DNA from 2 places in the Allocatenococcus thiocycli genome. Region 2 is predicted to be linked to the other one. Evidence: predicted binding sites of a transcription regulator. Region 2 holds the regulator's gene; the other holds the start of a gene.
What was found. The regulator MetJ, encoded in region 2, represses methionine synthesis genes. The targets are predictions, from matches to a motif close to TTAGACNTNTANANGTCTAA.
Positions count from the first base shown of each region.

Region 1 (16,401 bases), on a different contig from region 2:
CAAGTGCAGACAAGCGTTTGGTGACCATTAAACAGCCAATTGGTGTTGCGTGTGCCATCACGCCGTGGAACTTCCCAATCGCAATGATCACCCGTAAAGCGGGTCCGGCACTAGCGGCAGGTTGTACTTTTATCGTGAAACCGTCAGAAGCCACACCATTTTCTGCATTTGCAGTGGCTGAACTCGCTTATCAAGCGGGTATTCCAAGAGACGTACTTCAAGTTGTTCTTGGGGAAAGCTCTCGTCAGATTGGCGCGATTTTCACGTCACACCCACTGATCCGCAAGCTTTCGTTTACCGGCTCCACTCAAGTCGGCAGTGTGCTGATGCAGCAATGTGCGGGTGACGTAAAACGCACATCTATGGAGCTGGGTGGCAATGCACCATTCATCGTATTTGATGATGCAGATATCGATGCCGCAGTAACTGGTGCTATGGCGTCTAAATTCCGCAATGCTGGCCAAACGTGTGTTTGTGCGAACCGTTTCTACGTACACAGCAAAGTGTATGACGAGTTTGTCACTAAGTTTGATGCAGCGGTACAGCAGCTTAAAGTTGGCAATGGCCTGGAAGAGGGCGTGAATATCGGCCCGGTGATCAGCGAGTCAGCGAAGCAGGGCATCCAAGCGTTAATTGATGGTGCTATCGAGCAAGGTGCGAAGCCAGTCACTGAGCTTAAAGAGCTTGATGGCTTGTTCATGCAGCCAGTGGTGCTAAAAGACGTGACTCACGACATGAAGATTGTTTCTGAAGAAATCTTCGGCCCTGTCGCGCCAGTGATTCGCTTTGATACTGATGAACAGCTTATCGAAATGGCGAACGATACGATTTACGGCTTAGCATCATACTTCTATAGCCAGAACATTCACCGTGTTTGGAAGATCGCAGAAGCGCTTGAATACGGCATGGTGGGTATTAACGAAGGCATGATCTCTACTGAAGTGGCTCCTTTCGGTGGTGTTAAACAGTCCGGCATCGGACGAGAAGGAGCAAAACAGGGTATCGATGAATACATGGACGTGAAATATCTCTGCTTTGGCGGTAACTAAGGATAAAAACAATGACTAACCAACAACTACACGAAAGAAGAAACCAGGTAATTGCTCAAGGTATGGGTGCGCTATACCCGCTTTACGTAGAGAAAGCAGAGAACGCGCATGTTTGGGATATTGAAGGTAACAAGTACATCGATTTCGCGGCGGGCATTGCGGTGACTAATACTGGTCATTCTCATAAGCGCATCAGCGAAGCGGTAAAAGCTCAGCTCGATAACTTCTCACACACTTGTGCGATGGTGACGCCTTACGCATCATTCGTCGAGCTGGCGGAAAAATTAACTGAACTTGCTCCGGGTGAGACTAAGAAGAAAGCCATCTTCCTGACAACAGGCGCAGAAGCGGTAGAAAACGCAGTGAAAGTAGCACGTGCCCACACTGGCCGTAGCGGCGTGATTGCGTTTAAAGGTGGCTTCCATGGTCGTACCAACATGACAATGGGTCTGACGGGTAAAGTCGCGCCATACAAAGCAGGCTTTGGTCCTTTCCCGAATGAAATCTACCACGCACCATACCCAAATGCCTTCCACGGCATCAGCGTTGAGCAAAGCCTACAAGCGATCGATGATCTGTTTGCTTGTGATATCGAGCCTTCACGCGTTGCAGCGATCATTTTTGAACCTGTACAAGGCGAGGGTGGTTTCTACAAAGCGCCTGAAGCGTTTGCTCAAGGCTTGCGTGAGTTGTGTGACAAGCACGGTATCATGCTGATTGCTGATGAAATCCAGACAGGCTTCGCCCGTACCGGTAAGATGTTTGCGACCGAATACCTGGGTATTGAACCAGACCTAATGACCATGGCGAAAGGCATTGCGGGTGGTTTCCCAATCTCAGCTGTGGTTGGTAAAGCAGATGTCATGGACTCTGCACTTCCAGGTGGCTTAGGCGGTACTTATGCTGGCTCTCCACTAGGTTGTGTTGCTGGTCTGGAAGTACTGAAAATCATCGAAGAAGAAGACTTGTGTGCGAAAGCGATGGGCATTGGCGAAGTGGTTAATGCACGTATGACTGAGCTGCAAAAATCAGTGCTTGCGATTGGTGAAATCCGTACCACTGGCGCCATGATGGCGATTGAATTTACTGATCCAGAAACGGGTAAGCCTCTGCAAGACATGACCAAAGCGGTCATTGCTAAAGCGCAAGAGAACGGTCTCATTCTGCTTTCTTGTGGGGTAAAAGCGAACGTTATTCGTCTGCTTCCACCGCTAACTATCGAGTCAGAAGTACTGAACGAAGGTTTAGACAAACTGGAAAAAATCATTCTTGAGCTGGCGTAAAACCCAGTAAACAAATCGAGCCTTAATTCAAAGAGGAAGTCAGTGACTTCCTCTTTTTTGATCAATCTGTTCCTTCCTAAATAATACCTAAGTAAGAAAGTGGTCATACTTAATGATAGAGAAGCAGAAAACAGGTATCGATAACAAACACGCATGAACCCATCCATGGGGCTTCGATTTGCCATCCATGGCAAATAGAGTTTGTTTATCGACCCCTGTTCCCTGATCAGTTAATTTTCCAGAGTGGTATAAAGTTGGCCATGCCTACTTGAAAAATTTCATCACAAGTTGTGGTAGTAGCGATACCAAGATCATACCCAACATCAAGCTATATTGAACAGGCGTGAAGCTTTCTCCAAGCAGTAACAAGCCAGATAAAATACCAGCAATCGGATTAATGATGTTGCCAAAGGTAAAGTCAACCACAGACATTCTTTGCAGAAGCCAGACATACATGGTGTAGCTTAATGCGGTATTAAGAATGATCACCCAGAGCAGCCCCAGGATGTTAGCCAGCGACGTATGTCGTACCGCACTGAGATATGGCTCAGGATCAAGGCTAGCCATCACAGCGGAAACAATTGTCAGAATCACGCCACCAATGATCAACTGCCAAGTCAGGACCGTCCACCAATGCATTCTTGTACCGAGTGCTTTAGTAACGCTGCTGCCGATCACAATACACATAATGGCAGAAAGCATGGCAATCAAACCAACCGGATTCAGTGTGATGGTTGCCGGATTAAATAGCAGCCACGCGAGGACAACCAAAGCAAGGCCTCGGCATACCTGTAACGCGTTAGGTCGGCGTTTATAGACCACCCAACTGTACAGCATCGCAAATACGGGTAATGAAACCATACCCACGCCTGAAATCGCCGCAGGCAGTGTGAGTGCCATGACAAAGACAAGGCAGAAGAACAGCGCGATGTTGATCGTGCCTAATACAAGCAGGGCTCTCCACTCGTGCTTTTTCGGCAATGTCGGCTTTATCGCGAGTAGCAGTAAGCCCGCGGGCAGCGCGCGCAGGACACCCAGCAGAATAGGAGGCCAATCTGGCACCGTATACTGCGTAACCGCATAAGTCGTGCCCCAGAAAAACGCCGGGATCATGGCGAGTAAAATGTTCATGTCAAATATCTTTACGTTAAGATAATTAAGTGCAAAGATACGCCTTAGGTTACTTTTTGTAAAGTATCTTCATGTTAAAGTAATTAGACAAGCCGCGTTGCTTTGGAGAGAAGTAAGAAATGGACGCAATTGATAGACTGGTAGAGCAGTGGTTTAAAGAAAAGCCTGAGCTCGACACACAGCCGATGGCCATCATGGGGCGATTAATGAGAATTGCCAAACACATGGAGACTCGAGTCGCAGAGCTTCATAAGCAGTATGACCTTAAAATGGGTGAATTTGATGTACTGGCGACGTTGCGTCGAGCAGGAGCGCCATACTGTTTGACGCCATCAGCCTTGATCGAGTCAATGATGCTTACGTCCGGAGCGATGACCAATCGTTTAGATAAGTTGGAAACGAAAGGTTTAATTGTCAGAGAACATAGTAAGGAAGATAGACGCAGTGTTACGGTTGAATTGACGGCTAAGGGTTTGATGCTTATCGATAAGTTGATTGTTGAACATGTTGAGGTTCAACGAGGCTTTATGCATGGCTTGTCTGATGAAGAAAAGTTAAAGCTTAATGAGGCATTAAAGAGCTTGTTGCCACAGTTTGAATAAAATCAATTGCGAGGTGTGGGATGCAAATCAAAGCGTTAGAAACGTACCTTAATACGTTTATGTGCGCGGAAAGTGACTTTCCGTTTGGACCTGAAGCTTTAGTTTTTAAGATCAAAGGGAAAATGTTCGCAATACTTGCCCAAAGAGATGGTCGAGACTACGTCAGTGTAAAAGTAAAACCCGAGGATGGTGAAGTGCTGACTTCTCAGTTCACTGATATCACCCCCGGTTACCATTTGAATAAAAAACACTGGGTCACGGTGTATTTCAATGGAGATGTCGAGGATGGACTTATCCAGGATTTATGTGAACGTTCATACGAGCTTGTCATTGCTAAGTTGACGAAAGCTCAGCGTGCTTCGTTAGGTTTCGCGTAGTTAGAGCACAGATAAATCAGAGTATTGGCAGGAGAAAGTGACGGATATCTTGCTCTTATCACCATGACCGAATTGAATTATTAGCTCGTGTTTCAGAAAAACTCGCGCCTTTATTAAGTACAGGCTATATAAAAAGTATAAGGGCAAAGAGGGAAATGCTATGCGAGCACTATCTGACTGGCTTAAAGCCTATGGGGAAAGTCATCAAAACCCAATCAATCGAAAAATTCACGCGATAGCCGTGCCCGGCATTTATCTTTCTGTCGTTGGGTTAATTTGGTCGATTCCTCAATTGTCTATCGTCGGTTATCAAATAAATTGGGTATGGTTAGCCGTCATTCCTGTTTGGATATTTTATTACCGGTTGTCTCTCAGTGTCTTCATGATGATGCTGGGCTATACATTGGCGTGTATTGGCTTAATCTGGTCATTGGAAGTGCTGCAACTTCCGGTTCTGTATATCTCTTTACTTATTTTTGGTGTTCTCTGGATGTTGCAATTCATCGGGCACAAAATAGAAGGAACCAAGCCTTCATTTTACGAAGACTTACAATTTCTTCTTATTGGCCCTGTCTGGGTGTTTAGAAAGCAATAACCACAACGCATCTGGTTAACCCTGCATGAGCAAAGGCTTGGGTTATATCTTGTTTTGTCACTAGCCTGCATCGCGTCATGCTCTCCATAATGCTGTCCAAAATATTTAGGCTGATCGGCTGGTTTGGACAGCAATGCCTTGTTATTCACACTATGCTTAAAGTGATGTGGCGCACTGAAACCAAGTGGTTATGTGCTGAGTGACAATGTCACGTATGGAGGGGAGATGTATAACCGCGAGCACAAATATAGTTACTGGAAAGAGGAACGTAAAAAAGGCAAATGGCACTACATCTTAAAGTCGTTTTTTATGATTTGTTGTGCGTTGCTGGTCGGTAAAGTAATTGGTTTATTCATTTTTGGCGACTTGCACTCCTTTATGGATATCATTGAACAGTTGCCAGCGGATTTATTTATCATGATGCTGGTGGGATTCCCTATTAGCGTATTAGGTTGGTATCACGAAGAGTCGAAATTTTTTAGAGCGTTAAGGCGAAAAGATAAGCAACTCAAAATGAAGCAGAAAAGTGCCAATCAACAGAAGCAAAACTAGAAAACAAAGTTGAGCATTAACGTATACATGTTGGAATTATCGTCTTCCGGCATTGATGAGAAGGTACCTAACCCATCACCAAACGCCTTAAAATATTGCCATTCTGCATTAAGAGATACGTTGTATGTGATGTCATATCTCAATCCCAAAAGGTAGCTATCTCCGGCTTTATTTTCATGTTCATCGAAGATTTGCCCGTAGACAGTGTACGGTGTGAATTTGTTCCTATTATAACTGGCGGTGGCGTACCAAGTGGTTGAGATATCACTGGTTTGGGCTTCTGCCGCTATAGTGAATCGATCTATTTCATACTTAGCCCCCAACGAATACAGGTCTATCTTTGAGTCATTTTCTGTAAGCGTCAAACGGTCGACCACAATAGTGCCAAGGCCTGGAATGTCTTGTTCGGCGTTCGAAAGAATGGTGGTTTGGTCGTAGTCTCCGTTTAAATAAACAAAGTTCCAGCGATAGCGGTCACCACTTAGCGTCACATTGATGCCAACGACATCATTCACATCCACTTTAAGTTTTGTGTTGTCATTGATGGTGATATCGCTATCGTCTTTGAAGCCTACAAATGGCATAGCAGTAATCATCGCTTTGTCATTGAGGTCATAAAGCCAACGAACTGAAAATCCATTATAGGCCGTGATACCGAGTAAACTATCATACACTTCTGTGGGAGCACGAGCGGGCGTGAGCGCATGCCCGACGTAATAATACTCGGACGCTAAAAATAGGGGCAGCCTTAATCGGCCTGCGTAAATATCGTAGTTTTTGTACGTATAGGCAAGATACGCCCATTCGAGCTGCGGGTCACTCCAGTGATCTTGTGGCCTTTTTACCACTTGTACTGACGAACGCAATGCACCGGAGAAATAATCTAGCTGCACACCAAACGTTGTATCACAATCAAAGCAGCTTTCGTCTTTGATGAATCGGTTGATCAGTAACGGCGTGTGGTTATCTGATCTCGCCCAGGAGGCTGAACCAAACCCACTCAATGAGAGGTTATCTGTTATTTCAATGGTTGCTATGCTCGGAAAAGCCATGCTGGTAAGTAGTATTGTGGTCAGATATTTTTTCATATCAATTCTCCGAGCTTACAACATATAGAATGTGGACGTTAGATGGCAGACTGTTTACAGGTGCGTAGCCAATTCGATTGGGTTGTTCTTGCATCCATGCCAATAGAGCATCGATACTTGGCTGTTCGATGACTTTGGGCGGGCGGGCTTTACCTGAGAACGACAAACTCGCCCAATGTGCGTTCATTTGGGCAAGATTTTTATTAAGAAGGTAGCGATAAAACTCTGTCCGTTCGGTTGACGTTTCTGGCCAGTCAGAAAGCTCAACTCGCTCTCCTTGTAACAGGCTTGTTTTACCTCTGTAGAGTTTTCTTGCCTTGTTTATTGTTAGCGCATCAAACTTTGAATTAAATGAAAAAATGGCGTAGTTATCAGCGGCGTACAAGGGCGCACTCAGGAGCAGAAGATAAACCAGTATCAACGTGCTTGTCGCAAGCAACCAAGAGGAAGGGCGATAACGAGGACCGAGACTCATCATAAGCCGTTAACCTAAATCATCGTTTCGATTTGATGCAGTAGCTTTTCTTTTCTCACTGGTTTTGGCACATAGGCATCCATCCCTGAGTCAAAGCAACGCTGGATATCATCATCTACGACACTGGCGGTTAACGCGATGATGGGGGTTTTTTTAAGCCCGTTTTCCTTTTCAAAAGCACGAATTTGCCTTGTCGCTTCGAACCCGTCCATCACTGGCATCATGCAGTCCATCAATATGACGGCGAAGTTGGAATCTTGCTGGAATTTTTCCACGGCTACCTGGCCATTTTCTGCAATTTCATATTGATAGCCTGCCTTATCCAACAGTAACGACGCCACTTTTTGATTGACTCGGTTGTCTTCTACCAGCAAAACTCGTTCTGTTTTCAGTGACAAAGCATTAATCGTTGGCTCACCCACACGTTGAGCAGGCAAAGGTGAGGTTTCGGTTACGTCTTTTACTTCTGGTATATGCTCGGCGCTCAAAGGTTTCTTAAAGCGAAGACCAAATGCTTTATCCAACTTCGCCTTTAACATGTCGGCTTTAAAGGGTTTTGGAATGTAGTCGTCCATTCCAACAGCTAAGCATTTTTGAATATCATCATCGACCACGCTCGCGGTGAGCGCGATGATCGGGATACGAAAAGGTCGTTGTTCACTGGCTTCAATTTGACGAATGTGTTCGGTTGCTTCAAAACCATCCATTACTGGCATCATACAATCCATCAGTATCAAGCTGTATTGGTGCTTTCTGAACATATCGATGGCTTCCACACCATTCTCAGCAACATCAAAGTTAAACCCCGCTTTAGTCAGGTGCAGGCCTGCTATCTTTTGATTAACGGTGTTATCGTCCACAATCAAGACGTTCGGCAATGTGGGGACGTGAAGGGGAGCAGAATGAAGTGAGTTAGGTTCTGAGAAACTTGCTTCACATCTTTCAAGTGCTGCGAGAAGGCGTTGACCGAGTAGTGGCTGAGTGATAATGACGCTGACCACTTTGCCAAAATCAAATTGGTCACTATGCAAATGTTTAATCAAACAGATGCGAATGTTTTGGTTTTCAAGCCTACGCATATAATCGGATGTTGTGATCGCCACATTGGGTGCGCCCTCAGCGTAAACAATGATGATATTTTCATTGTCGTTAATCCAGGTTGGTAAGGCGCTGAGTTTATTGACCGACTGATGAATGTCGATCTGATAGACGCTCAATTCATCACGGAGTTTCATTTCTAATTCGGCGTCATCACACACAAGCCAAATCTGACTTTGGTTTAACGTATGGTGAGGAGTAAATTGTTGCTGAGCCACCGAGGCGGTCACTTCAAAGAAAAAGCGGCTTCCGCGTCCCTTCGCTGATTCCAGTTGTATCGTTCCTCCCATTAAATCCACAAGTTGAGTACTGATGGCGAGTCCCAGGCCAGTGCCTCCAAATTGTCGTGTTGTAGAGTTATCTTCTTGAGCGAAGGGAGCAAAAATAATTTGTTGCTGTTGCTCATCAATCCCAATGCCAGAGTCTTCAACGGCAAACTCAATGGTGGCGCAAGAGTCGGTGAGCGTCTTAGTGGTAACCGAAAGCCGTACATAACCTTGTTCCGTAAACTTTACTGCGTTGGACATAAAGTTCATGATGACTTGGCGCAAGCGGTGATCGTCAACCATGACATGGTATGGCGTATTTCGGCTGATATTGACTTTTACATCAATGCCTTTTTCTTTCGCTTTAGGGCATATGATGGAGGCGATGTCGTAGATTGACTCGCGAATGCACGTTGAATGTGGACTAATTAAAAGCATACCGGATTCAATTTTAGAAAAATCCAATACGTCATTGATAAGGCCCAGCAACAGTTGTGATGAGGTTTCTATCGTATCGACGTAGTCGCGTTGTACCGCGGTCAGAGCCGTATCTGACAAGACTTCGGAGATGCCAATGACACCATTTAACGGCGTTCGTATTTCGTGTGACATGTTAGCCAGAAAACTGCTTTTGGCTTTACTCGCTTCGATCGCCTCATCTTTTGCTTTTTCTGCGTCTTCTTTCGCTTGGGTTAATTTCAGTTTGGTTTGCTCGCGCTCAAAGCTGAGCTTATCGACTTCACGGGCAAATCTGCTGAGCTCATCTTTGCCTTTTATCAATTCGGATAGCGGTGAATCTGAGTTATAACTCTCGCGAGCAAGGAATTCGAGGACGACATTTAAATTTCCGGTCACTTTACGAATTAGTCGTATCGTCAGGCTAATCACTAAGATAGTAACGAGCGAGATGGCAGCGATAAAGACTAAACGATGCTGAGTTGTTCTGGTGATCGACTGACTGATACTCGCTTGCAGCTGCTGCTCAATTTTGTTGTCGATATCGTGGATGAGAGAGAGACGTTTGTTGAGCGCTTCCAACCCGTCAGAAATTTGTTGAGGGCTGAGCATCTGAAGTTCTTGTTCTTGAAGCAAACTGGTTCGAAACTCTTGGCTTATTCGAAACACATCGTCGGTAAAGGTATCAATGAGCAAGTTGACCTGCTTTTGGTTGGCGTTCAGTGTCACGAAGCGCTCTATCAATAGCTGCTGGTTCTGAACCAGTGACTTAATTTCGTCACGAATATCCGAGTCGTAGTGCTGATCTTGTTCAACTGACTGGATGAGGAAATGGCTAAGTTGATGCTCTTTGGTCGACCAAAACATAAGCCATTCGAGTTGGAGAATAGAAGACAGATCGTTACTGGTTTCATGGCTGATATTATTAAAGTAGATTTGATCTAAGCTCAGAAGGATCTGCTCATAAAGATCCGTTCGCCATTCTATAGCGTCCAGTCGATCATCATTTTCTTTGACAGACAGTAATGAGGCATTCGCTTCTTCAAAGCTCGTCAACAGACTAGAAATTTCGGCATTTGACCCGAAAATCGCAGGCGTCCACTTTTTAAGCTCAAGAGTGAGTCGCTGCGCTTCCTCGGATTTATCGCTAACTTGCGGATTATTAGGTAAGTCGTAAAGGTAGGAGACGATATCGATATAGTCAGTAAATCGTTGTGCTCTATGTAATTCTTGGGCTTGGGTTGAAAGGCGGTGTACGTGCTGGCCTGCCAGTATAAGCAATAGCATAATTGGCAAAAGAACTAAGCCAAATAGTTTTTGCTTTACAGACAAGTTATCCCAGGAAAAAATTCCGCTCACAGTACACTTCCATATTCAAAAGGTTGATATGAAAAGTGTAGTTTATATAACTAAATAGTTAGGCTGGTAAACAGAACTCTGACTAAATAGAGAATAGAAGTGTGACAAGACTTCAAATAGACTCCCTATTAAAACAGGGACTTTCAAACTGATTCATCTGATTTGTTACATTTGGTCGAGTTGTGCTCTGTACCTTTTTTCCAGAGCCTCGTTTCCAGCCACACGTTCTAGCTCAACCATAAGTTGTAATGAGGGCTTTTTTACCCCATACATTTGATTGAATCGCATTAATCGAATTCTGGCATCGGTAAAGTCACCCGACTCTATTTCCAGCTTCGCGAGTTGCAGTATCGATTTTGGTCTGTGAGGATCGTGCTCAATAGCGCGAGTAAAGTAATATCTTGCTTTATCGTTGTCTTTGGATTTAAGAGAGCAGAACGCGGCGTTTTCATAGCTCGCGGGGATCAAATAGTAGTAGGGTTGCTCAATGGCTCGTGTAAACATCAGATCTGCTTTTTTATATTCTCCACGTTTACACAAAAACGTGCCGTAGTTGTTGAGCACGTTACCGTTTTTGGCATGTTGGTTGAGTGACCGTTTATACATTTCCTCGGCTTTTGACTCTTCGCCGACGGACTCGTAATAGTGAGCCATAGAAAGTTGTGCACGGTAGTAGTTAGGTGCGTGAGTAAGCGCTTGTCGCAAATTGTCATGAGCACGGATAGTGCTGCCACCTTCCAGATAACCCAAGCCGAGAGCGATACGGGACTCTGCCATAGCGATAGGGTCGGGCTTAACGATCGGAGAGCCGTCTTCTTTTACGGTAACGCATCCCAGCAGTGAAAATTGAGTTATCAGCAAAAGTGTGCCCAGCTTAATCGTTTTCATTTCTCGTCCCTGTATCCCTAAATCTCACAGCATGATAAGAATTGCGAGATAAAAACCTATTGACGAAAAATTACTATGCGAGCGGGTTTGCAATCTGATATGAAAAAGCCGCCATATGGCGGCTCGGTTCACAAAGTTAACGCATTGGATTAGTCATCTTTAGTGAAAGCAGACTCACTGAAATGGTCAAGATCGTACGGTGTTTGTTGGTAAACACAATAGTTTAGCCAGTTTGCGAACAGCAAGTGACCATGGCTTCTCCAGCTTGCACTCGGAACATTGTCTGGATTATTGTTCGGGTAGTAATTCACCGGAATTGCTGGCTCCATTCCTTCGCCCAAATCACGAATGTACTCATTGTGGAGAGTATGAGAGTCATATTCAGGGTGGCCCGTCACAAATACGTTTCGTTTGTCTTTGGTTGTCGCTAGGTAAACGCCAGCCACATCTGAAGTCGCTAAGATATCCAGGTCCGTATGTTCCTCAAGGAAGTGAGGTGAAAAGTCTGCATAGCGAGAATGCGGAGCCAAAAACGTGTCATCAAAGCCGCGTAATATTGGATGATACTGGTTATGAATTTGATGGTGGTAAACACCTGAAAGCTTCTCTTTACGCGTCTTTTTAGGCAGGTCATAAAGTAACTTTAACCCGGCTTGAGCTGCCCAACATACGTAAAGGGTAGAGGTGACATGATCTTTAGCCCACTCCATGATTGTTTTTAAATGGTCCCAATAAAGCACATCTTCAAACTGTACTAGGCCAAGTGGCGCGCCTGTGATAATTAAGCCATCAAAGTTTTTATTTTTAACCATCTCAAATTGACGATAAAAATTGTCCAGATGTTCGGTAGGCGTATTTTTACTCGGGCGATCATCAATCCGCAATAATTCGACATTGACTTGCAAAGGACTGTTTGAAAGCAAACGCAAAAACTGCGTTTCAGTCTCAATTTTTTTAGGCATCAAATTCAGAATCAGTACTCGCAACGGACGTATTTCCTGACTAGCCGCTCGAGTCTCACTCATCACGAAGATGTTCTCTGTCCTTAGTATGTCAGTTGCTGGTAATTGATCTGGAATTCTAATTGGCACGACTTTCTCTCCCTAATTCTAGTCATCTAGACGTCTATACATCTAAAGCTAACTCAAATCGTTATAGATGTCGATACGAAATGTGACTTAAAACAAGTTTAATGCCTGCGCATTGATCTGAACAATAAATACATCTGCGCTTTTCGTGTCTGGTATACCTTCATGGCCGGCTAATTGTGACTAAATCAGAAGTTTTGATGAGACATCATTGAAACACAGTGAACTGTATTTGAAGGTCATTATGTGATCACGCTAATATGGCTTTGTTGACTGAGTAAGCAAAATTCGAGTCATGTAAAACTTATCCATCTCAAAATAATACTGTGGTTTGCAGTTTGAGATGAATCGTCATTGGAGGACACCATGTTCGGTATTTTTAAGCGAAAAACGAAAATCCAGAGCATCGCTCAAGAAGTTCCCAGTTTACTGCTCAGCATGTTTGGCGATAAAAGCACTTATGCGCCCGATGAAATTGATATTGCCTTGCTGCAACTTGGTTACGATAAGCAGAAAGATATCCACCATCACCAATATGCTTATGGCATGTTCAGTAGTGAATCGAGTTATCGACAGCTGGGTTTAATCGATGAGCTTGGAGACTACAGACACTTTCAGCGTGAGGTTGGGAAGATGCTACTTAATACTCCTGAGCCTATTGATATGCATATCTATTTTGTTATCTCTCAGGAGCATCACAAAGCGGCTAATACGCTACATTAATGCTTTCACTGTGCCGCGACTATTTTCAATAGCGTGGCACAGTTTTCTAGCTTGTTTTTCCAACACATTTTTCTAACACCTTTCTTTATCGTCCTTTCGAAAGCGTATGCGCTGCATTTTCGGGTAGGAAAATTCTATTTATTCAAAAGTTCATGAAAGTATGTAGGTAATTTACTCTAACCAATGTTAACGTGCTCAAATCTTTTGTCGCCTTTACAATTTAATTCGAAGTCAGTTTGGGTTCCCTGTGTAGTGTGTCGAAGATCCATAAAATACCCGCGCTTTAACTTTTTTTGAAGTGCAAACAATGATAAACGTTTATGCAATTATCATTAACTTTAATTACTTATAGATGGGCACATCTGGCGATTCTTTCATGAACAAACAAAAAGAGCCTGTTTTCGAGGCTCGGTTCCTAATGCCTCGGTACTGGGGAACTCTACTCATCATCGGGGTGATGTATTTACTTAGCCTTCTTCCTTTCAAATTTCAGTTATTCCTGGGACGTAACATTGGCCGTTTGGCCATGCGATTAATGAAAAAGCGTCAGGTCACCATTCGTCGCAATTTAGAACTCTGTTTCCCGAAGATGGACGAGAGCAAACGAGAAGCGATACTGAAGGCCAACATCGATAATTCTGGCATTGCACTGTTTGAGACAGCGATGGCTTGGTTCTGGTCGGATCGCAGGGTTAATAAACACGTAACGATAAAAGGGATGGAACACCTAGAAGCGTTAGAAAAGGACGGCAAAGGGGTGCTGATGCTTGCCGTTCATTCCATGAACTTAGAGCTGGGTGCACGTGCATTTGGCATTCAAAAATCTGGAATGGGTGTTTATCGACCGAATAACAACCCTTGTTTTGACTATTTTCAGTACAAGGGTCGTTCGCGTTCTAATCGTACTTTGATCGATCGTAAAAATGTTAGAGGAATGCTGGACGCATTGAATTCCGGCAAGCGTGTTTGGTATGCGCCTGACCATGATTATGGAACCAGAAGATCGACCTTTGCGCCTTTGTTTGCTGTCAAAAACGCCTGTACCACAACAGGCACCAGTTTACTTGTTGATGCAACAGATTGTGCGATTGTGCCGTTTACCATGGTAAGAGGGGATGATGGCCATTACACATTAACGATCAGGGAGCCAGTTGACGGATTTCCTAAAGGTGATACCAGAAACGCGGCGATTTTTATCAATAAAATTGTTGAAGAGTCGATTATGGCTAGCCCTAGTCAATACATGTGGTTACACCGCCGATTTAAAACCAGACCGCAAGGTGAAGATTGTTTGTACAAACCTCAGTTAATCCCTGCGATGAGTTAGTGAATCGTTTTTAGCTGTTAATGCCAAGTAGTGGTTTAACATTTTGAAGCCCCCAATAGTTCACGATTATTGGGGGCTTTTTATTTGGATAAGTGAAACTATACGGGGATTGAGCCTCTTTTTTCTCGATAGGCTAGATCACTGAGGCCGTCATTTGTAACCTGTTTAATCTGCTATTTTTTTTACATTCATTGGGTTGTATAGTGAATGTACTAAGCTTTTCTAACAATCCGTTTTTATCAAGCCAACACCAAGAATCGAGAACTATGCCCTATGTTTGACGAGTTAGCTTTTGCCGGGCTTCTGTTTAGTCCGTTGGTGGTTTTTATGCCTCTTGCTTTTTTACTGTCATGGAGTACGCGTTTTGTGCTGCATAAATCAGGCTTATACGCAAAACTGTGGAAGGCACCTTGGTTTGAAGTCAGCTTGTATGTCTGCTATCTCGCGTTAGTCATTTATCTATTTGGGAGCTAATCATCTATGGGAAAATTCGTTCGCATCTCCCTCACACTTACGACTTTGGTTATTGCCGTTATTCTTGGCCATTGGATTTGGCAACATTATCTGTATTCGCCTTGGACCCGTGATGGACGAATAAGGGCTCACGTGATAACGATTGCTCCGGATGTTTCTGGTTGGGTTAATGATGTTGAGGTCAGTGACAATCAGGATGTCAAAAAAGGCGATGTTATTTTCACCGTTGACGATGCTCGCTATAAAGCGGCGATAGCCGAGCTGGAAGCTCAGGTTGAAAATAAAAAATATGCATGGGAATTAGCAAAACATCAGTACTCACGTCGTGAGACATTAACCAATAAGCAATTGATTAGTGAAGAAACGGCGGAAAGCGCTCGTATCACTACGGAACTCGCCAAGTCCAATTACAAACTGGCGCAGGCCCAACTTGCCAGTGCCCAAATCAACCTAGATCGTACCGTTATCAAAGCGCCAGCGGATGGCAGTATCATCAATTTGACTCTTCGCGTTGGTAATTATGTCAGTCAGGGTAAATCCGTACTTTCATTAGTCAAAGCGAACTCTTTTTATGTGACGGGGTATTTTGAAGAAACAAAAATTCCACTGATCAAACTTGGCCAGAAGGCAAAGATCACCCTAATGAGTGGCGGTAAAGCATTAACCGGAACGGTTACGAGTATTGGTGACGCGATTGCTGACAGTAACACGACCGCTAACAGCCAATTGCTACCTCAGGTTCAGCAGACCTTTAACTGGGTCCGTTTAGCGCAACGAATCCCGGTGGATATCCAATTGGATGATTACCCTGATGATTTAAATCTTAGTGCCGGGATGACCGTTTCTATTCATTTAGATGAGAACATGCAGTAACCATGCAAGCACTGTTTAATAGTCTAATTTCCCCTGACAAACAGGCGATAAAGTTTGCTATCAAAGGCGTGATTGCGATGGCGCTGTCTCTGTACATCGCCATGTTTCTGAATCTGGACCGACCGTATTGGGCGTTAATTGGTGCGGTATTTCTGCAAATCCGCCCTGAGGGTGGTCTGGTTGTTGAAAAAGGCATGTACCAGATTATCGGCACATTGGTTGGCGGGTTTGTCGGTATCACGATTCTTCAATGGTTCGCACCTTACCCTGAAATAGCACTCGGCTTATTGGCGCTCTGGTTGGGCATCAACTCTGGGCTATCAGCAATGGTGCGCCGCCAGAATTTAGTCTACGCCTTTGCGATGGCTGGCATGACAGCGTGTTTAGTCTGTTTGCTTGTTATGATTCAGCCAGAGATTGCGAGCAGCCAGCGCGTTTTCGACATTGCTCAGGCCCGAATAAGTGAGATAGTCATTGGTGTTATCTGTGCGACTCTGGTCAGTAAATTGATTTGGCCAGTGAAAGTGAAAGATGGCCTGGTAGTCAACGCGAGGAACGTGATTAACCAGACGTTAGACTATTTAGTCATTGAGCTGGATAAAAATGGTACTCACCAGGAACGTCACCAGACAATCGATAGTATACTCGAATCGGTGACGGCTCTGAGTGATGACTCTAGTGCAGTGAGCTTTGAAGG
Region 1 is NZ_CAKLCK010000051.1:116,925-133,325, forward strand. It holds gene L9Q40_RS21310 (NAD-dependent succinate-semialdehyde dehydrogenase) at 1-1,049, shown strand, start outside; gene gabT (4-aminobutyrate--2-oxoglutarate transaminase) at 1,061-2,332, shown strand; gene L9Q40_RS21320 (DMT family transporter) at 2,597-3,463, opposite strand; gene L9Q40_RS21325 (MarR family winged helix-turn-helix transcriptional regulator) at 3,583-4,065, shown strand; gene L9Q40_RS21330 (MmcQ/YjbR family DNA-binding protein) at 4,086-4,442, shown strand; gene L9Q40_RS21335 (Mpo1 family 2-hydroxy fatty acid dioxygenase) at 4,603-5,037, shown strand; gene L9Q40_RS21340 (hypothetical protein) at 5,263-5,589, shown strand; gene L9Q40_RS21345 (outer membrane protein) at 5,586-6,677, opposite strand; gene L9Q40_RS21350 (hypothetical protein) at 6,679-7,155, opposite strand; gene L9Q40_RS21355 (response regulator) at 7,167-10,331, opposite strand; gene pilW (type IV pilus biogenesis/stability protein PilW) at 10,497-11,219, opposite strand; gene metA (homoserine O-acetyltransferase MetA) at 11,369-12,310, opposite strand; gene L9Q40_RS21370 (DUF6559 family protein) at 12,674-13,030, shown strand; gene L9Q40_RS21375 (LpxL/LpxP family Kdo(2)-lipid IV(A) lauroyl/palmitoleoyl acyltransferase) at 13,407-14,357, shown strand; gene L9Q40_RS21380 (DUF1656 domain-containing protein) at 14,631-14,831, shown strand; gene L9Q40_RS21385 (efflux RND transporter periplasmic adaptor subunit) at 14,838-15,704, shown strand; gene L9Q40_RS21390 (FUSC family protein) at 15,707-16,401, shown strand, end outside.
Region 1: metA (homoserine O-acetyltransferase MetA) is a predicted target of MetJ. The motif match lies at 12,337-12,356, and genes of this name have one in related genera.

Region 2 (16,401 bases):
TGCAGCATTGAGATAGAAGCCACTGACATCAGCTCCATCACGTGGTCACGGTCAGATACCGAATCAAGCGAGTTACGCGTCGCACGATGGAAACCAAGATTATGAGCCAGTTGCTCACGATTGATTGGATATGCAGTACCAGCTAGCGCTCCAGAGCCCAGCGGACAGGTATCTAAACGTTGCAGAGCGTCACTCAAACGCGAGTGGTCACGCTCAAACATTTCCACATATGCCAGACACCAATGTGCAAACGTCACAGGTTGTGCACGCTGAAGGTGCGTGTACCCAGGTAAAACCGTGCCTTGATGTTGCTTAGCGACATGCACCATTTGTGATTGCAGACGGTCCAAAGCAATCAAAAGTTGCTGGCCTTGCTGACGACACCAAAGCTTAAGGTCGGTGGCTACCTGATCGTTACGTGAACGGCCAGTGTGAAGCTTTTTGCCTAAGTCACCCACCTTACCGATAAGTTGCTGTTCAACCCAAGAGTGGATGTCTTCTGCATCAGAGCCTAGGATCTGATGCGGGTCTTCCATCACCTCGAGTTTCAACTCGTTCAAAGCGAGTTCAAGCTTCTGTTGTTCTTCTGCCGACAGCACATCGACAGACAGCAATGCCTTAGACCATGCAATTGAGCCTACAATGTCTTGCTCAGCCAATCGGTAGTCGAAACGCAACGAATCGTTGAATTCTTTGAATCTGGTATCTGCTGCTTGGGTAAATCTTCCGCCCCATAATGCCATTGCGTCTCTCCTGATGACTATTGCTAACTCTAAAGTACTCTAATTAGTGATGACTAAATTGATGGTCATTTGCTCACTTTTTCTTATAGGCCAACGTTACGGCAATTTGAAGAAAAAATAAAGTATAAATTCAATATTTTTACATATCTATTCACGATAATTTAGTTTCATACACATAAAAACGCGTTGAAAACAAAAAGACCTGCCAATCAATGGCAGGTCTTTTTAATCAATGATGAAATATGCTTATTTCTTCTGGCTGTTCAGAGCGCGGATACGGCTTGATAGTGAGTAAAGACGGATGAAACCACCAGCATGGCTTTGGTCGTAAACCTCGTCTTCACCGAAGGTTGCAAACTCTTCTGAGTACAGGCTGTTGTCAGAACGTTTTTGAGTAACCGTTGCCTGACCTTTGTATAGCTTAACAACCACTTCGCCATTCACATCTTGAGCAAGCTCTTCTGAAGCCGCTAGGATTGATTTACATAGCGGCGTGAACCAACGACCATCGTACACAAGGTGAGAAGCTTTAAGACCTAGCTCTTCACGGAATTCGAATGATGATTTGTCTAGCACTAGCTGCTCAACGGCACGCAGTGCTTCCATCATGATGGTGCCTCCCGGAGTTTCGTAACAACCACGAGACTTCATACCCACCAAACGGTTCTCTACGATATCGATACGACCAACACCGTGCTTCGCGCCTTTCTCGTTTAGGTAAACTAGCGCATTGTATGGCGTCATTGCTTCGTCATCTACTGCAACCACGGCACCTTTCTCAACTTTTAGCGTCACGTATTCAGCTTCGTTTGGTGCTTGCTCTGGATCAACTGTCCATACCCAGCAGTCTTCGTTTGGAGCATTCCAAGTGTCTTCTAGTACGCCACCTTCAGTCGAGATGTGCCACGCGTTCGCATCACGTGAGTAAATCTTAGTCAGAGACGCTGAACAAGGAATGTTACGCTCAGCCAGGTAATCCAGACATTGCTCACGGCTGACTAGATCCCATTCACGCCAAGGTGCGATAACATGGAGATCCGGTGCTAGTGCTGCGAAAGCACCTTCAAAACGAACCTGGTCGTTACCTTTACCAGTACAACCGTGACACAGTGCGTCAGCACCCACTTTACGAGCAACTTCAACCTGCGCTTTGGCGATGATTGGACGAGCCATTGAAGTACCTAGCAGGTATTTACCTTCGTAGTAAGCGCCTGTTTTTAGTGTTGGGTAAACGTATTCCGCTACCATTTCTTCTTTCAGGTCAGCGATGTAACACTCAGATGCACCTGATGCTTTCGCTTTTGCTTCAATGCCTTCTAGCTCTTCTGCGCCCTGGCCTACATCGGCTACAAACGCCACAACTTCACAGTTGTAGTTCTCTTTTAGCCACGGGATGATTACTGAAGTATCTAGACCGCCTGAGTATGCGACTACTACTTTATTTACGTTCACTTTGCTCATTTTTTTCTCCAAATTTAACTGGCTCTGCTCTCGGCGGTCAGTGCCAACTACTTCCTAATGTTTAATTCTTTAAATTCTTTACTGCGACGTTATTGAGGCAGAAATTGCGTACCGATGCTGTGACCAGCAAATAGCTGCTCCAGCTTCTCAGGGTAACGCCAGGTTGCTACTTCGATAGGACGACCAAGATCATTGGCAGCCTCCAAAGCGGCTTTAACTTTGACGATCATGCCGTCAGTGATCACATGACCTTCGATCAATGCATCGGCTTCTTTTTCAGACAAGCTTTTGATCAAGTGACCTTTGCCATCCAAAACGCCGCTTACATCTGAAAGCAGAACCAACTCCGCATCCAGTGCACCAGCAACCGCAACGGCCGCCTGATCCGCATTGACGTTCATCAGTTGACCTTCTTTTGTCAGGCCAATTGAACTGATGATTGGCAGCGCGCCAGTGTTTAAGATCGCTTGGATCAGTGTTGAATCACCCGGAGAGGCTTTACCTACTGCGCCCAACTCCGGATCGAGTTCTTCCACCTGACATAAACCGCCATCCGCTAAGCTCATGCCCACTGCGTTAAGACCGTCTGCAATCGCCTGACCTTGTAGTAACTTATTGGCTGTACCCGCTAGTGCTCCGGCAATAACTGGAATTTGATCGTATGGCGTCACGCGTAATCCGTGCTTCTTTACGGTTTCGAGCTGCAACTTGCTCATTAGCTCGTCCACCAAGTAGCCACCGCCATGAACGATGGCGATTTGTCGCTGCGCCGAACTTTGATAGGCCGCGATGGCACCAAAAAGTTGGCTTAAGGTTTTTGTGCAAGATAAAGCTGCACCGCCTAGCTTAATGACTAATGGAGCTTGATTGGTTTGCGTCATTGCTTTTCCCTCTATCAACGACTACAGCAACGCTGTCAGTTCTGGGTAACCGTAATGAATATTTAAACATTGCATCGCTTGACTTGATGCACCTTTGAGTAGGTTGTCGATGGCAGAAATCACAATCACGTGTTCGCCTTGAACCTTCCAGCCGATATCGCAGAAAGGCGTATTTTCAACATCCTGAATACGTGGAATACCATCGCCTTTTAGACGTACCGCAGGCTTGCCTTGATACGCTTGTTCGAACGCCTGAGTCACTTGCTCTGCAGTCACACCTGCGGACAACTTCATTGTGATGGTGGCAAGAATGCCACGCTTAAAGTTGCCCAGATGAGGAGTAAAAATCACATTACAACCCAAGTGTTGAGCGATCTCTGGTTGGTGACGGTGGTTGAATACTCCATAAGGTTGCAGGCTCACTTCGCAGAAGCTGTTGGTCATCGACGCTTTTCTGCCTGCACCAGACACGCCACTCGTCGCGTTGATCACTGGCCATTGTTGAGTATCCAATAAACCACCTTCTAAAAGGGGCTTGATGGCCAATTGCGATGCTGTTGGGTAGCAGCCAGCTACCGCAACTAAAGGAGTGTTTTTAATTGCTTCGAAGTTCCACTCCGCTAAGCCGTACACCGCTTTATCTAGCCAGTTGTTAAATTGATGCTTGAAGCCATAGAACGTGTCGTAAAAGCCTTCGCTCTGAACACGGAACGCGCCAGATAAATCGAAAACCTGACATCCGGCATCAAGGAAAATTGGGGCGAGGTCATGGCTGACTTCATGTGCTGTTGCTAAAAACACCACATCAGATTCTTCAGCCACTTGTTTTGGATCGGTTAACGGATTCACGGGCATATCGATAACGCCAGCTAACTTGCCATGCAGTTGGGCAATACTTTTTCCTGCATCTACACTGTTGGCGGAAACGTATAAACCTGATAGCGTGAGTTCTGGGTGTTTGTTAACCATTAAAGCTAACTCTGCGCCGGTGTAACCGCTGGCTCCGATAATCGTGGTTTTTAGCATTCTATAACATCCGTAAACTTAAAGGCTCAAGTGACTATTCATATTTAATTTTTGCTATATTTTGATTTTTTATTCATTAAATATGATTTAATATGTGTTTTACAGTTTTGTGCTCTGTCTGTCAATAGGAGATTTGAAGAATCCATGCAATTACCAACGTTTCTAGAGGTCTATGAAGGACTCATCAGCACCTCTTCGATCAGCTCCACCGACCCAAAATGGGACCAAGGCAATGCCAAAGTCATTGAGAAACTCGCTTCCTGGTTCAAAGATCTTGGGTTCAGTGTTGAGGTGGTCGAAGTCGAACCAGGCAAACACAATATGATCGCACGTATGGGCGAAGGCGAAGGTGGCCTCCTTTTAGCCGGTCACAGTGACACGGTGCCATTTGATGAAGGGCGCTGGAACTTCGACCCGCATAAACTGACTGAAAAAGACAACCGCTTTTACGGTCTGGGTACAGCAGACATGAAAGGCTTCTTTGCCTTCATTTATGAAGCCGTCAAGAAAGTCGATTGGAGTAAACAGAAGAAGCCACTTTATGTTTTAGCGACCTGTGATGAAGAAACCACGATGTTAGGTGCTAGACACTTTACCGCTAATGCGCCGTTTAAACCGGACTACTGCATTATTGGCGAACCGACCAGCCTGGTTCCAATTCGTGGCCATAAAGGTCATGTCGCCAACGCCATTCGTGTGACGGGTAAGTCAGGTCATTCATCCGATCCTGCGCTTGGTGTTAACGCCATTGAGATCATGTATGAAGTGATGTTTGCCATGATGCAGCTGCGCGATAAGTTAATAAAAGAGTACCACCACCCGGGTTTTGCTATCCCTAACCCCACATTGAACTTGGGCCATATTCACGGTGGTGACAGCGCAAACCGTATTTGTGGCTGCTGCGAATTGCATTACGACGTTCGCCCATTACCAGGCATTAGCTTAGATGGTCTGGAGAACATGCTACGCGGTGCTTTAAAAGAAGTGGAAGCCAAATGGCCGGGACGTATTGAGATAGTACCTCTGCATGAATCCATTCCGGGTTACGAGTGTCCTCATGACCACCCGTTCATTGGTGGCGTAGAAGAACTGTGTGAAACCAGCTCTCAAACCGTGAACTACTGTACAGAAGCGCCATTTCTACAGGAACTGTGCCCAACCTTGGTACTTGGACCGGGCTCTATCGATCAGGCCCACCAGCCAGATGAGTTTCTTGCTTTTGATTTTATTGACCCGACCATTGATGTACTGTCTAAAGCAATGGTCAAATACTGTTGTTAGCGAAATAAAAAGACAACATACCTGTACAGCTCCGATGAGCTGTACAGACGATTCTTTATCACCACAATGAGTTAACCGTTAACACTAATTTAACTTGTTATTTTGTAATTAATTTTCATTTATTAAGCCATAGGCCTAGTAACTTTGCTCTAAATCAGGAGAGAAGCGGAATAATTACAAACATAGTCGGCTTTATTTGACTAGAACTGGTGCTTTTCGCTAGATTGGTGTCTTAACAAGGACAATGGATGTAGTTTTTTTACGAGGCAGGACGACAATGAACGAGAAATACGCCGCACTCAAAAGCAATGTGCGCATGTTAGGCCACTTACTGGGTAATACCATTCACGATGCCCATGGCGAAGAAATCTTCGAGAAAGTGGAAACTATTCGTAAATTATCCAAATCAGCCCAAGCAGGAAATCAAGCAGACAAAGAAAGCTTGATAGAAGAAATTAAACACCTTCCTGATGAGCAATTGACACCAGTCACTCGAGCTTTTAACCAATTTCTAAACCTCACGAATATTGCTGAGCAATACCACACGATTTCACGTCACTGTGAAGAGCACATCTGCGAACCAGACGCGATCAACTCGCTATTTTCTAAACTGGTACAAAACGATGTTAGCAAGCTTGATACCGCTCAGGCTGTACGTGACCTGAATATTGAACTGGTACTGACGGCTCACCCAACTGAAATCACTCGTCGCACCATGATCAACAAACTGGTGAAAATCAACGAGTGTTTATCAAAGCTAGAGTTAAGCGACCTTTCATCGAAAGAGCGCAAGAAAACTGAACGTCGTCTGGAACAGCTGATTGCCCAAGGCTGGCACTCAGACGTCATCCGCCAACAACGTCCGACACCGCTTGATGAAGCGAAATGGGGCTTTGCTGTTGTAGAAAACTCACTATGGGAAGCCGTACCTGAGTTTTTACGCGAGATGAATGATCGTCTGGAATCTTATCTTGGCGAAGGTTTACCAATCGACGCACGTCCAGTGCATTTCTCCTCTTGGATGGGCGGCGACCGTGACGGCAACCCGTTTGTTACGCACAACATCACGCGTGAAGTTCTGCTTCTATCGCGTTGGAAGGCGGCAGATCTTTATCTAAATGACATCAACGAACTGATCAGTGAACTGTCGATGACAGTCAGCAACGATCAAGTGCGTGAACTGGCTGGAGATGATCAACACGAACCATACCGTGCGATCCTCAAGCAGCTTCGCTCTCTGCTCAACGAAACCAAAGATATTCTTGATGCGAAGATCAATGGTCAGAAGCTGGCAGTCAAAGCACCACTACAAAAAGTAGAACAGCTTTGGGAACCTCTATACGCGTGTTACCAATCACTACACGAGTGTGGTATGGGTGTAATCGCTGATGGTTCACTGCTAGATACTCTTCGCCGCGTGAAAGCATTTGGTGTTCACCTAGTTCGTCTGGATATTCGTCAGGAAAGTACTCGTCACGCAGATGCACTATCTGAGTTGACTCGCCATCTTGGTATTGGCGACTACCAGCAGTGGAGTGAGCAAGACAAGCTTGCGTTCCTAACTAATGAGCTGGCTTCCAAACGCCCACTTCTACCTCGTGACTGGGAACCATCTGAACCAGTTCAAGAGGTTTTGGACACCTGTAAGATCATTGCAGCACAATCTCGTGAAGCATTCGGTGCTTACGTCATCTCCATGGCACGTACCGCGTCAGACGTTCTGGCAGTTCACTTACTGCTACAAGAATCTGGCTGTCCTTACCGCATGGATGTCTGTCCTCTGTTTGAAACCCTAGACGACTTGAATAACGCTGAGTCAGTGATCAAACAACTGATGGATATCGACCTATACCGTGGCTTTATCCAAAACCACCAAATGGTCATGATTGGCTACTCTGACTCTGCAAAAGATGCGGGTGTTATGTCTGCAGGCTGGGCTCAGTACCATGCAATGGAGTCTCTGGTTAAAGTTGCTGAAGAGGAAGGCGTGGAACTGACATTATTCCACGGTCGTGGTGGTACGGTTGGTCGTGGTGGTGCTCCTGCGCATGCTGCGTTACTGTCTCAGCCACCTAAGAGTCTTAAAGGTGGCCTGCGTGTTACCGAGCAAGGAGAGATGATTCGCTTTAAGCTGGGTCTTCCAGACGTTGCCGTAAACAGCTTTAACCTATACGCCAGTGCGATTCTGGAAGCGAACCTGCTACCGCCACCAGAGCCAAAACAAGAGTGGCGTGATCTGATGGAAGTACTGTCTCAGGTGAGCTGTGAAGCGTACCGTAGCGTTGTACGCGGCGAACCAGATTTTGTACCTTACTTCCGTCAGGCGACCCCAGAACTAGAACTCGGTAAACTGCCACTGGGATCGCGCCCTGCGAAGCGTAACCCTAAAGGTGGTGTCGAGAGCTTACGCGCCATTCCATGGATCTTCTCATGGAGCCAAAACCGTTTGGTTCTGCCAGCATGGTTAGGTGCCGGTGAAGCAATCCAGTACTCGATCGACAAAGGTCATCAAGCGTTACTGGAAGAGATGTGTCGTGAGTGGCCATTCTTCTCAACGCGCCTTGGCATGTTAGAAATGGTGTACTCGAAGTGTAACATCGATATCTCTCGCTACTACGACCTGCGCTTGGTTGATGAGTCACTTCGTCCATTAGGCGAAAGATTACGAGAGCAGCTTCAGAAGGACATCAAAGCGGTTCTGAATGTAGAAAACAACGAGAACCTGATGCAACATGACCCTTGGGGTCTGGAGTCCATCCGCTTACGTAACATCTACGTTGAGCCATTGAATATGCTTCAAGCCGAGTTGCTGTATCGTACACGTCAAAATGAGGAAGCATCAGCAGACCTTGAAGAAGCGCTGATGGTGACTATTGCGGGTATCGCGGCAGGTATGCGTAACACAGGTTAAAATAGCCTGTTACTTGTAACAGATTATGATATAAAAGGCTGAGCAATCGCTCAGCCTTTCTTATATCCATCAAATTGAACAGCAATTAACCAGATAAACACCCTAAAAACACCCCAAAAAGAACCAATGAATCAGAATAAATAACCACAAAAATACATTACTGAGTATTATGTTAGTTTTTTAGTGTTATTCTTTCCTAGTATTCCACTTCATGCTTATTATTTATATACTACTCGCCTTGCTGAGAGCGAATAAATCCAACCATATCAGCTCCAGCCTCGATGGGTTCCACCCATCTTTCTAGGTGATAAACGGCTTTAAGGTGACAGGACCAACATTTGTTGGTGCTACTTATGCATAAAAAACTCAAAACGCCATTAAGAGCGCAGCTGAAAGTATAAGTAGCTTGTTTACAAGTTTATTGACCATTTGGATTGAAGACATGTCATTACCACACGTAATCTTAACTGTGCTTAGCACGCGCGATGCAACCGGTTACGATATCACAAAAGAATTCTCAGCTAGCATTGGTTACTTCTGGAAAGCGAGCCACCAGCAAGTTTACCGTGAGCTAAACAAAATGGCTGAGAAAGAACTGGTTACTTGCGTACTAGAGCCTCAAGAAGGCAAACCAGACCGTAAAGTGTACTCCATCACAGATGCTGGACGTAGCGCACTAGGTGAATGGTTTGATCAGCCAACTGCACACCCAACAGTTCGTGACGAGTTCTCAGCGAAGCTGATGGCTTGTGCTGTGCAACCGTCTGCACCTTTCCGTGAGCAACTATCTGAACTGGTTGAAGAGTCACGCAAACTGGTTTCTCACTACAAAGAAATCGAAGCTGCATACTACGCGACGCCGTCTACTCTGGATAAACAAGCACGTCTGGAGCGCCTGACACTACGCCGCAACCTTCTACTACGCGAAACGTGGATCACGTGGGCAGAAGAAGTGCTAACTGAACTTGAAGTTATCGGCTAATCCACTTCAAACAGCTCATAGCTTAACAACAAAAAAGGCTTGCCATTGGGCAAGCCTTTTCTTTTTCACTCACGTTTTAGACTGCAACTTGAGGACGTACACCCAAGGTGTGGCACAACGCGTAAGTCATCTCAGCTCGGTTTAGCGTGTAAAAGTGGAAGTCTTTCACACCTTCACGGCTCAGTACACGCACCATATCAATCGCCTGACTTGCACCAACTAATTGACGAGTTACCGGATCATCATCCAAACCTTCAAACTGCTTGCTCATCCAGCCTGGAACTTTTACGTTATTCTGCGCAGCAAAGCGAGACGCCTGTTTAAAGTTCGAGACTGGCAAGATACCCGGTACGATTTCTACGTCGATTCCAGCGACAACACAGCGGTCACGAAAACGTAGGTAAGACTCTACATCGAAGAAAAACTGAGTAATCGCTCGGTTCGCACCTGCATCCACCTTACGCTTAAGGTTTAGCAGATCAGCCTGTGCACTTTTTGCTTCAGGATGCACTTCTGGGAAAGCCGCAACTGAGATATCGAAATCATGACGAGACTTCAACAGTTCAACCAGATCAGACGCGTACATATCAGGAGCACCGCCACCTGGTGGGATATCACCACGTAGTGCGACGATATTTTCGATACCGTTGTTCCAGTAATCATCGGCAATCTCAATCAATTCTTCACGAGTCGCATCGATACAAGTCAGGTGCGGTGCTGCCACTAAGCCTGTTTCTGATTTGATTTCTTTGATGATGGAATGAGTTCTGTCACGTTCGCCTGAGTTAGCTCCGTAAGTAACTGATACAAACTTAGGCTTGAGTGTTTTTAGACGGTGCACAGAGTTCCATAGCGTCTCTTCCATCTTTTCATTGCTTGGCGGAAAAAACTCAAATGAAACATTAATATTGTCTGACAATTCAGCGATATTCTGGTTTAAGGCATCGATATGGCCTGCGTGCGTGTAACCCATCTTACTCTCCCTGTGGCAACCCGCCACGAAATCAAATTCTTAAATCGACGTTTAGACGTCTATATGTCTACAGAATGTATTGAATACGATTTAATGTCAACCTTGTGATTATGAATTTTTTTCACGTTAATGATGAGGATAGTTCAAGTTGATTATTGGCTAATATTTATCCACAAAAATAGTTCACCAATAACGGTTCTGAGATTAATTATGGCACCAAGACAGGAATAAAAAACCCCGGATGAATTCCGGGGTTTTGAATGTTTAGAACAGCCCAGCAAGGCGGTTTAGATCGGACTGAATCGCCCCTGCCGTCACTTCACGTCCAGCGCCAGGACCGCGGATAACAAGCGGGTTGTCTTTGTACCACTTGCTCTCAATAGCAAAAATATTGTCGCACGGCAGTAGGTTAGCCAGCGCATGCTCACGGGACAAGGCTTCGATGCCGACGGTCGCTTTGCCATCTTTCTCTAAACGCGCAACGTAGCGCAGTACCTGATCGTTTTTCCGCGCCTTGGTCAAACGTTCTTGCAGAGTCTGGCTCAGCAGCGCGGCATTATCAAAAAACTCATCTAAGCTCAGCGTGCGCAGTTCTTCAGGAACTAACGACTCTACCTTTACGCTTCCCGGTTCGATATCCAGACCAGACTCACGCGCCAAAATAACCAGCTTACGCATCACATCAGAGCCATCTAAGTCAGAGCGAGGGTCAGGTTCTGTTAATCCTTGCTGCCAGGCTAAATCCACTAACTCGCTGAATGGCACTGAGCCATCAAACTGTTGGAATAACCATGAAAGCGTACCGGAGAAAATACCAGAGAGTGCAATAATCTCATCACCACTCTCACGAAGATCGCGCACCGTATGGTTGATTGGTAACCCGGCACCTACCGTCGCGTTATACAGCCAGTGACGTCCAATTTTGGCAAACGCATCCTGGACCTGATGGTAATATTGACTATCAGCTGAACCTGCGACTTTATTCGCCGAAATTAGGTGAATGCCTTGCTGAGCGATATCAACGTAACATTTCGCTAATTCCTGACTGGCGGTGACATCGAGAACCACAGCTTCATCGTAGTCCTGCAAAGCACCAAGACGAGATAACCAAGAGCCGTCGTTTGCAATACTTTCGTCATTGAAGCGTGCTGAAACACTGGATGCATCAATGCCTTGGCTATCAAACCAATACATTTGGCTATCAACCACCGCGACTAAGTCAAAGCTCATGCCATGACGTTTTTCAAGTTCATTCTTCTGTGAAGCGAATAAACTCAGCCAGCTCGAACCGATATTCCCTTTACCGCATAATGCGACAGCAACGCGCTTCTGTGCCTGAAATAACTGGCTATGAACCGTCTGTACCAGTTCTTCGGTATCAGTGTTACGTAATACTGCTACCAGACTTAAACCAGACTCCGTCTCAGCGATAAATTCCACCGGAGAGTGTTTCAGCTTTTGCTGAAAACCAAAACAGTGGTTGGCATTAGTTGTCACACCAGCACCTACGGCAGCAATCAGAGAGTAACCATCAGTGAGGTTAATCTCCGCATCCAAATCAGATTCCTGTAGATACTTGAGTGCACCGCCAGCAATTTCTGCTGTGTATGCCAGTCGTAATATCTGCTGTTCAGGCTGAGCTTCAAATGCCAGTGGCTCCAACTGAACGCGTTTTAGGGATTCCAGAACATCACTCTGTGCTTTCTCAAAGTCATGTCCATGCGCAAATGCTAGCTGAACCAATAGCACGTCATCCAGTGAGGTGATGATTTTCGCCCCACGACCAGAAGCCAGAACTCGCTCAATGCGGGTCGAACCTGACTCTGGCAGGTAACTGCATTTAAGGCTCAGGTCCATGGTACTTTGAGCCACAGGCTGCAAGGTTCGGCTGTGCAGTACTGGCGCAGCTAAACGAGCCAACTCACTCGCTTCATCCAGTCTTAAGAGTGGTAATAAACATGCATCTGATACCAAACGAGGGTCTGCGCTATAAACGCCCGCTACATCACTCCAAATCGTCACTGTGCTCACTTCGGCAAGCGCACCAATCACGGTTGCAGAGTAGTCTGAACCGTTGCGGCCAAGCAGAACAGTTTCACCGTTATCGTTTTGTGCCATGAAGCCGGTAATGATCACACGCTTGTGACTATGTTGTGCCAGTGCCTCTTTGATAAGCGGGTATGAACGAGCACGATCAACTTCTGGTTGAGTGCCCGCTTCTGCGCGCAGAAACGCTCGCGCGTCTTGCGCTACAGCAGGCAGTTGCTTTTGCGTCAGTAAAGCAGCCAGTAATCGAGAAGACCATACTTCTCCGTGGCCTAATACCGCCGCCTTTTGCGCTTCGGTCAGCGGAGAGGTCAGTTCCGCCAATGTACTGAATTCATCTTGTAAGGAGGCAAGCAGCTGTTCTTGCGCATCTCCCTCTAATAACTCTTCAATGAGACTGATTTGAAACTGTCTCAAGCTCTGCAAAGCTTCGTGCGCAATTCGACCATCTTTTTCTAAGCCTTCAAGGAACTCAATCAGGCGGTTGGTTGTTTTACCTGCTGCAGAGACCACCACCAAGTCATTTTCTGCAGAGTATTCCTTGAGAATTCCCGCTACACGTAAGTAACACTCTGGGTTTGCCAGGCTGCTACCACCAAACTTGTGTAGCTGACGTTGTACAGTCATTATTAACTCCTATTGCTGTGCAGATTTAGTGAATGCTTGTTCTAGGTCGGCAATAAGATCTTGTGCATCTTCTAGCCCTACAGAAAGGCGCAGCAATTGCTGTGATACACCCGCTTCAGCCAAGGCTTCTTCACCCATCGCGCGATGCGTCATAGATGCTGGGTGACAAATCAAGCTTTCTACCCCGCCCAGAGACTCTGCAAGTGAGAACAACTGAAGCTCTTTGACAAAGGCTTTAAGCTGCTCAAACGAGCCCGCAAACTCAAAGCTCAACATAGAGCCAAAACCAGACTGTTGCTTTTTAGCAATCTCATGGCCAGGGTGCTGTGGAAGACTTGGATGATAAATTTTCGCCACCAAAGCTTGCTTCTGCAGGTAAGCCAGCACCTGCTGTGAGCTTTCTTCATGCACTCGCATACGCGCACCCAAAGTACGAAGACCTCTCAAGGTCATGTAGCTATCAAAAGGTGTGCCTGTCGCCCCAATACAGTTGCCCCACCACGCTAACTCTTCTGCATGCTCTTCCGTTTTAGCGATAATCACACCACCAATCACATCTGAGTGTCCATTGATGTATTTCGTTGTAGAGTGAATAACAAAGTCAGCACCTAGCTCTAATGGCTTCTGGTACACCGGTGTTAAAAAGGTATTGTCTACCGCGACTAATGCGCCAACCTGCTTCGCTTTTTCACACAAGACAGCAATATCGACAACACGAACCAGAGGGTTAGATGGCGTTTCTAGCAGAACCAGTTTTGGTTTCTGTGCTAATGCCGCATCCAGCGCCTGTTCGTCAGTTTGATCGACAAACAGCACCTTGAAATCGCCTTTGTTTGCACGAGTGTTAAACAGACGATAAGTGCCCCCATAACAGTCGTTTGGCGCAACAATAAGATCATCAGGTCCAATAAAAGCAGACACCCATAAGTTCAGTGCGGACGTACCACAGTTAGTGATGACAGCCCCTTTGCCAGACTCCAGCTCAGACAATGCACTTTCTAATAATCCACGGTTTGGGTTACCAGAACGCGTGTAATCGTACTTAGGCACTTCCCCAAACGCAGGAAAGCCGTAATTCGTTGAAAGGTAGATTGGTGGAACGACAGCATGATATTGAGTGTCAGACTCAATACCGGTGCGTACAGCAATAGTTGCAGGCTTACGGGAGCTCATGGGTGTATCCTTTCACAGGTGATGACTTCTAAATGGGAATGCGCTATATCTAAATGGTCAGATTCAATGAATTGCACACTTCCCTTACTGTTCTTGTCACTTTACTCGTCAAAAATTAAGACGTCAACACTTCTAGACGTCTATATGTCTTTGCTTATGGCAGTAAATGCAGCTAAAATCAGCACCTCAATTAGTTTTTAACCTATTACAAATATGAAGGTACGCAATGGCTGACTGGAATGGCGAATACATTAGCCCATATGCTGAGCATGGAAAGAAAAGCGAACAAGTAAAAAAAATCACTGTATCTATCCCGCTGAAAGTTTTAAAAGTGCTAACTGATGAACGTACTCGTCGTCAGATCAATAACTTACGCCACGCAACCAACAGCGAACTCCTATGCGAAGCATTCCTACATGCGTATACGGGTCAGCCACTTCCAACGGACGAGGACCTTCGTAAAGATCGCCCTGACGATATTCCGACTGAAGCAAAAGCTCTGATGACCGAAATGGGCATCGAATTTGAGTCATTTGACGAAGAGTAATTAGGAGCACGTTGAATACACCAAGCGGTGATTTAGCGCCTAATACTAAAAAATGACATAAAAAAAATGGGACGCCATCGCGTCCCATTTTTTGTACATCATTTAAATCTTTGTCTTACTCTGCCATGTAGTTTTCAGGCATTTCAATACGAGCAACACCAGAGTCAACGGCTGCTTGAGCAACAGCTTTTGCAACGCGAGGCAGTAAGCGAGCATCCATTGGCTTTGGAATGATGTAGTCAGTGCCAAACTCAAGCTTATCGACACCCGCCGCTTTCAGTACCGCTTCTGGTACTGGCTCTTTCGCCAATTGACGAATAGCGTCAACCGCAGCAAGTTTCATCTCATCGTTAATTTCGCTTGCACGCACATCAAGCGCACCACGGAAAATAAATGGGAAACACAGTACGTTGTTTACCTGGTTTGGGTAATCACTGCGGCCCGTACCCATAATTAAGTCATCACGAACTTCATGTGCTAGTTCTGGCTTAATTTCAGGATCTGGGTTTGAACATGCGAAAACAATTGGCTTATCCGCCATCAGTTTTAATGCTTCAGGTGGAAGCAGGTTTGGACCTGATACGCCAAGGAACAGATCAGCACCTTCAATCACATCTTCTAAAGTACGTTTGTCGGTGTTATTTGCGAATAGCTCTTTGTACTCGTTAAGATCATCACGGCGAGTATGAATCACGCCTTTACGATCCAACATGTAAATCTTTTCACGCATCGCGCCACATTTGATCAGTAGTTCCATACACGCTACTGCAGCCGCACCTGCACCAAGACAAACGATCGTAGAGTCTTCAAGCTTCTTACCTTGCAGCTCAATGGCGTTCAGCATGCCAGCGGCCGTTACGATAGCGGTACCGTGCTGGTCATCGTGGAATACAGGTACATCACAACGTTCGATAAGACGCTTTTCAATTTCGAAACAGTCTGGCGCTTTAATATCTTCAAGGTTAATACCACCGAAGGTATCAGCAATGCTTGCTACGGTATTGACGAACTCGTCGATCGTGCGGTGTTTTACTTCGATATCAATAGAATCAAGTCCAGCGAAACGCTTAAACAGTAGCGCTTTACCTTCCATTACAGGTTTAGAAGCAAGCGGACCTAAGTTACCCAAGCCAAGAATCGCGGTACCGTTAGAAATAACGGCAACCATGTTACCTTTCGCGGTGTACTTGTATACATTGTCTGGGTTTTGTGCGATTTCACGTACAGGCTCAGCTACACCAGGGCTATATGCTAATGCAAGATCACCGGCGGTTTCTGCGGGTGTTGTCAGCTCGACTGCAATCTTCCCTGGGGTTGGGTATGCATGATAGTCAAGGGCTCGTTGGCGCTGCTCTTCTTCGGGAGTTACTGCTTTGTCTTCAGACATGTGGGCGTTTCTCTTTTTATTTTTTAGGTAAGGGGGAATAAATTCTAATGGATAGAAGTCAATCTTCATAGGTAAGATTGCGAGCAATATCCTTAAAAAATCGATATTAAAAGAGATTAGACCAGATAAGCAGGAAAAGCACCCAACTTTTAAGTCAGGTGCACTGCTGTAAGCATCAGATTTGTAAACATAACGAGGAAATTGCCGAGATTATTCCTCATCGACATACTGCGCTTGCAGATAATTTTCGATGCCAGACATCTCGATTAAGCCAAGCTGAGTCTCAAGCCAATCGACATGTTCTTCTTCATCTTCGAGGATATCCTGAAACAGATCACGTGAAACGTAGTCTCGAATATCTTC
Region 2 is NZ_CAKLCK010000035.1:28,395-44,795, forward strand. It holds gene argH (argininosuccinate lyase) at 1-743, opposite strand, end outside; gene L9Q40_RS14255 (argininosuccinate synthase) at 990-2,204, opposite strand; gene argB (acetylglutamate kinase) at 2,294-3,085, opposite strand; gene argC (N-acetyl-gamma-glutamyl-phosphate reductase) at 3,107-4,111, opposite strand; gene argE (acetylornithine deacetylase) at 4,256-5,392, shown strand; gene ppc (phosphoenolpyruvate carboxylase) at 5,670-8,303, shown strand; gene L9Q40_RS14280 (PadR family transcriptional regulator) at 8,746-9,285, shown strand; gene metF (methylenetetrahydrofolate reductase) at 9,362-10,258, opposite strand; gene L9Q40_RS14290 (bifunctional aspartate kinase/homoserine dehydrogenase II) at 10,523-12,931, opposite strand; gene L9Q40_RS14295 (O-succinylhomoserine (thiol)-lyase) at 12,941-14,104, opposite strand; gene metJ (met regulon transcriptional regulator MetJ) at 14,331-14,651, shown strand; gene L9Q40_RS14305 (malic enzyme-like NAD(P)-binding protein) at 14,767-16,038, opposite strand; gene bfr (bacterioferritin) at 16,249-16,401, opposite strand, start outside.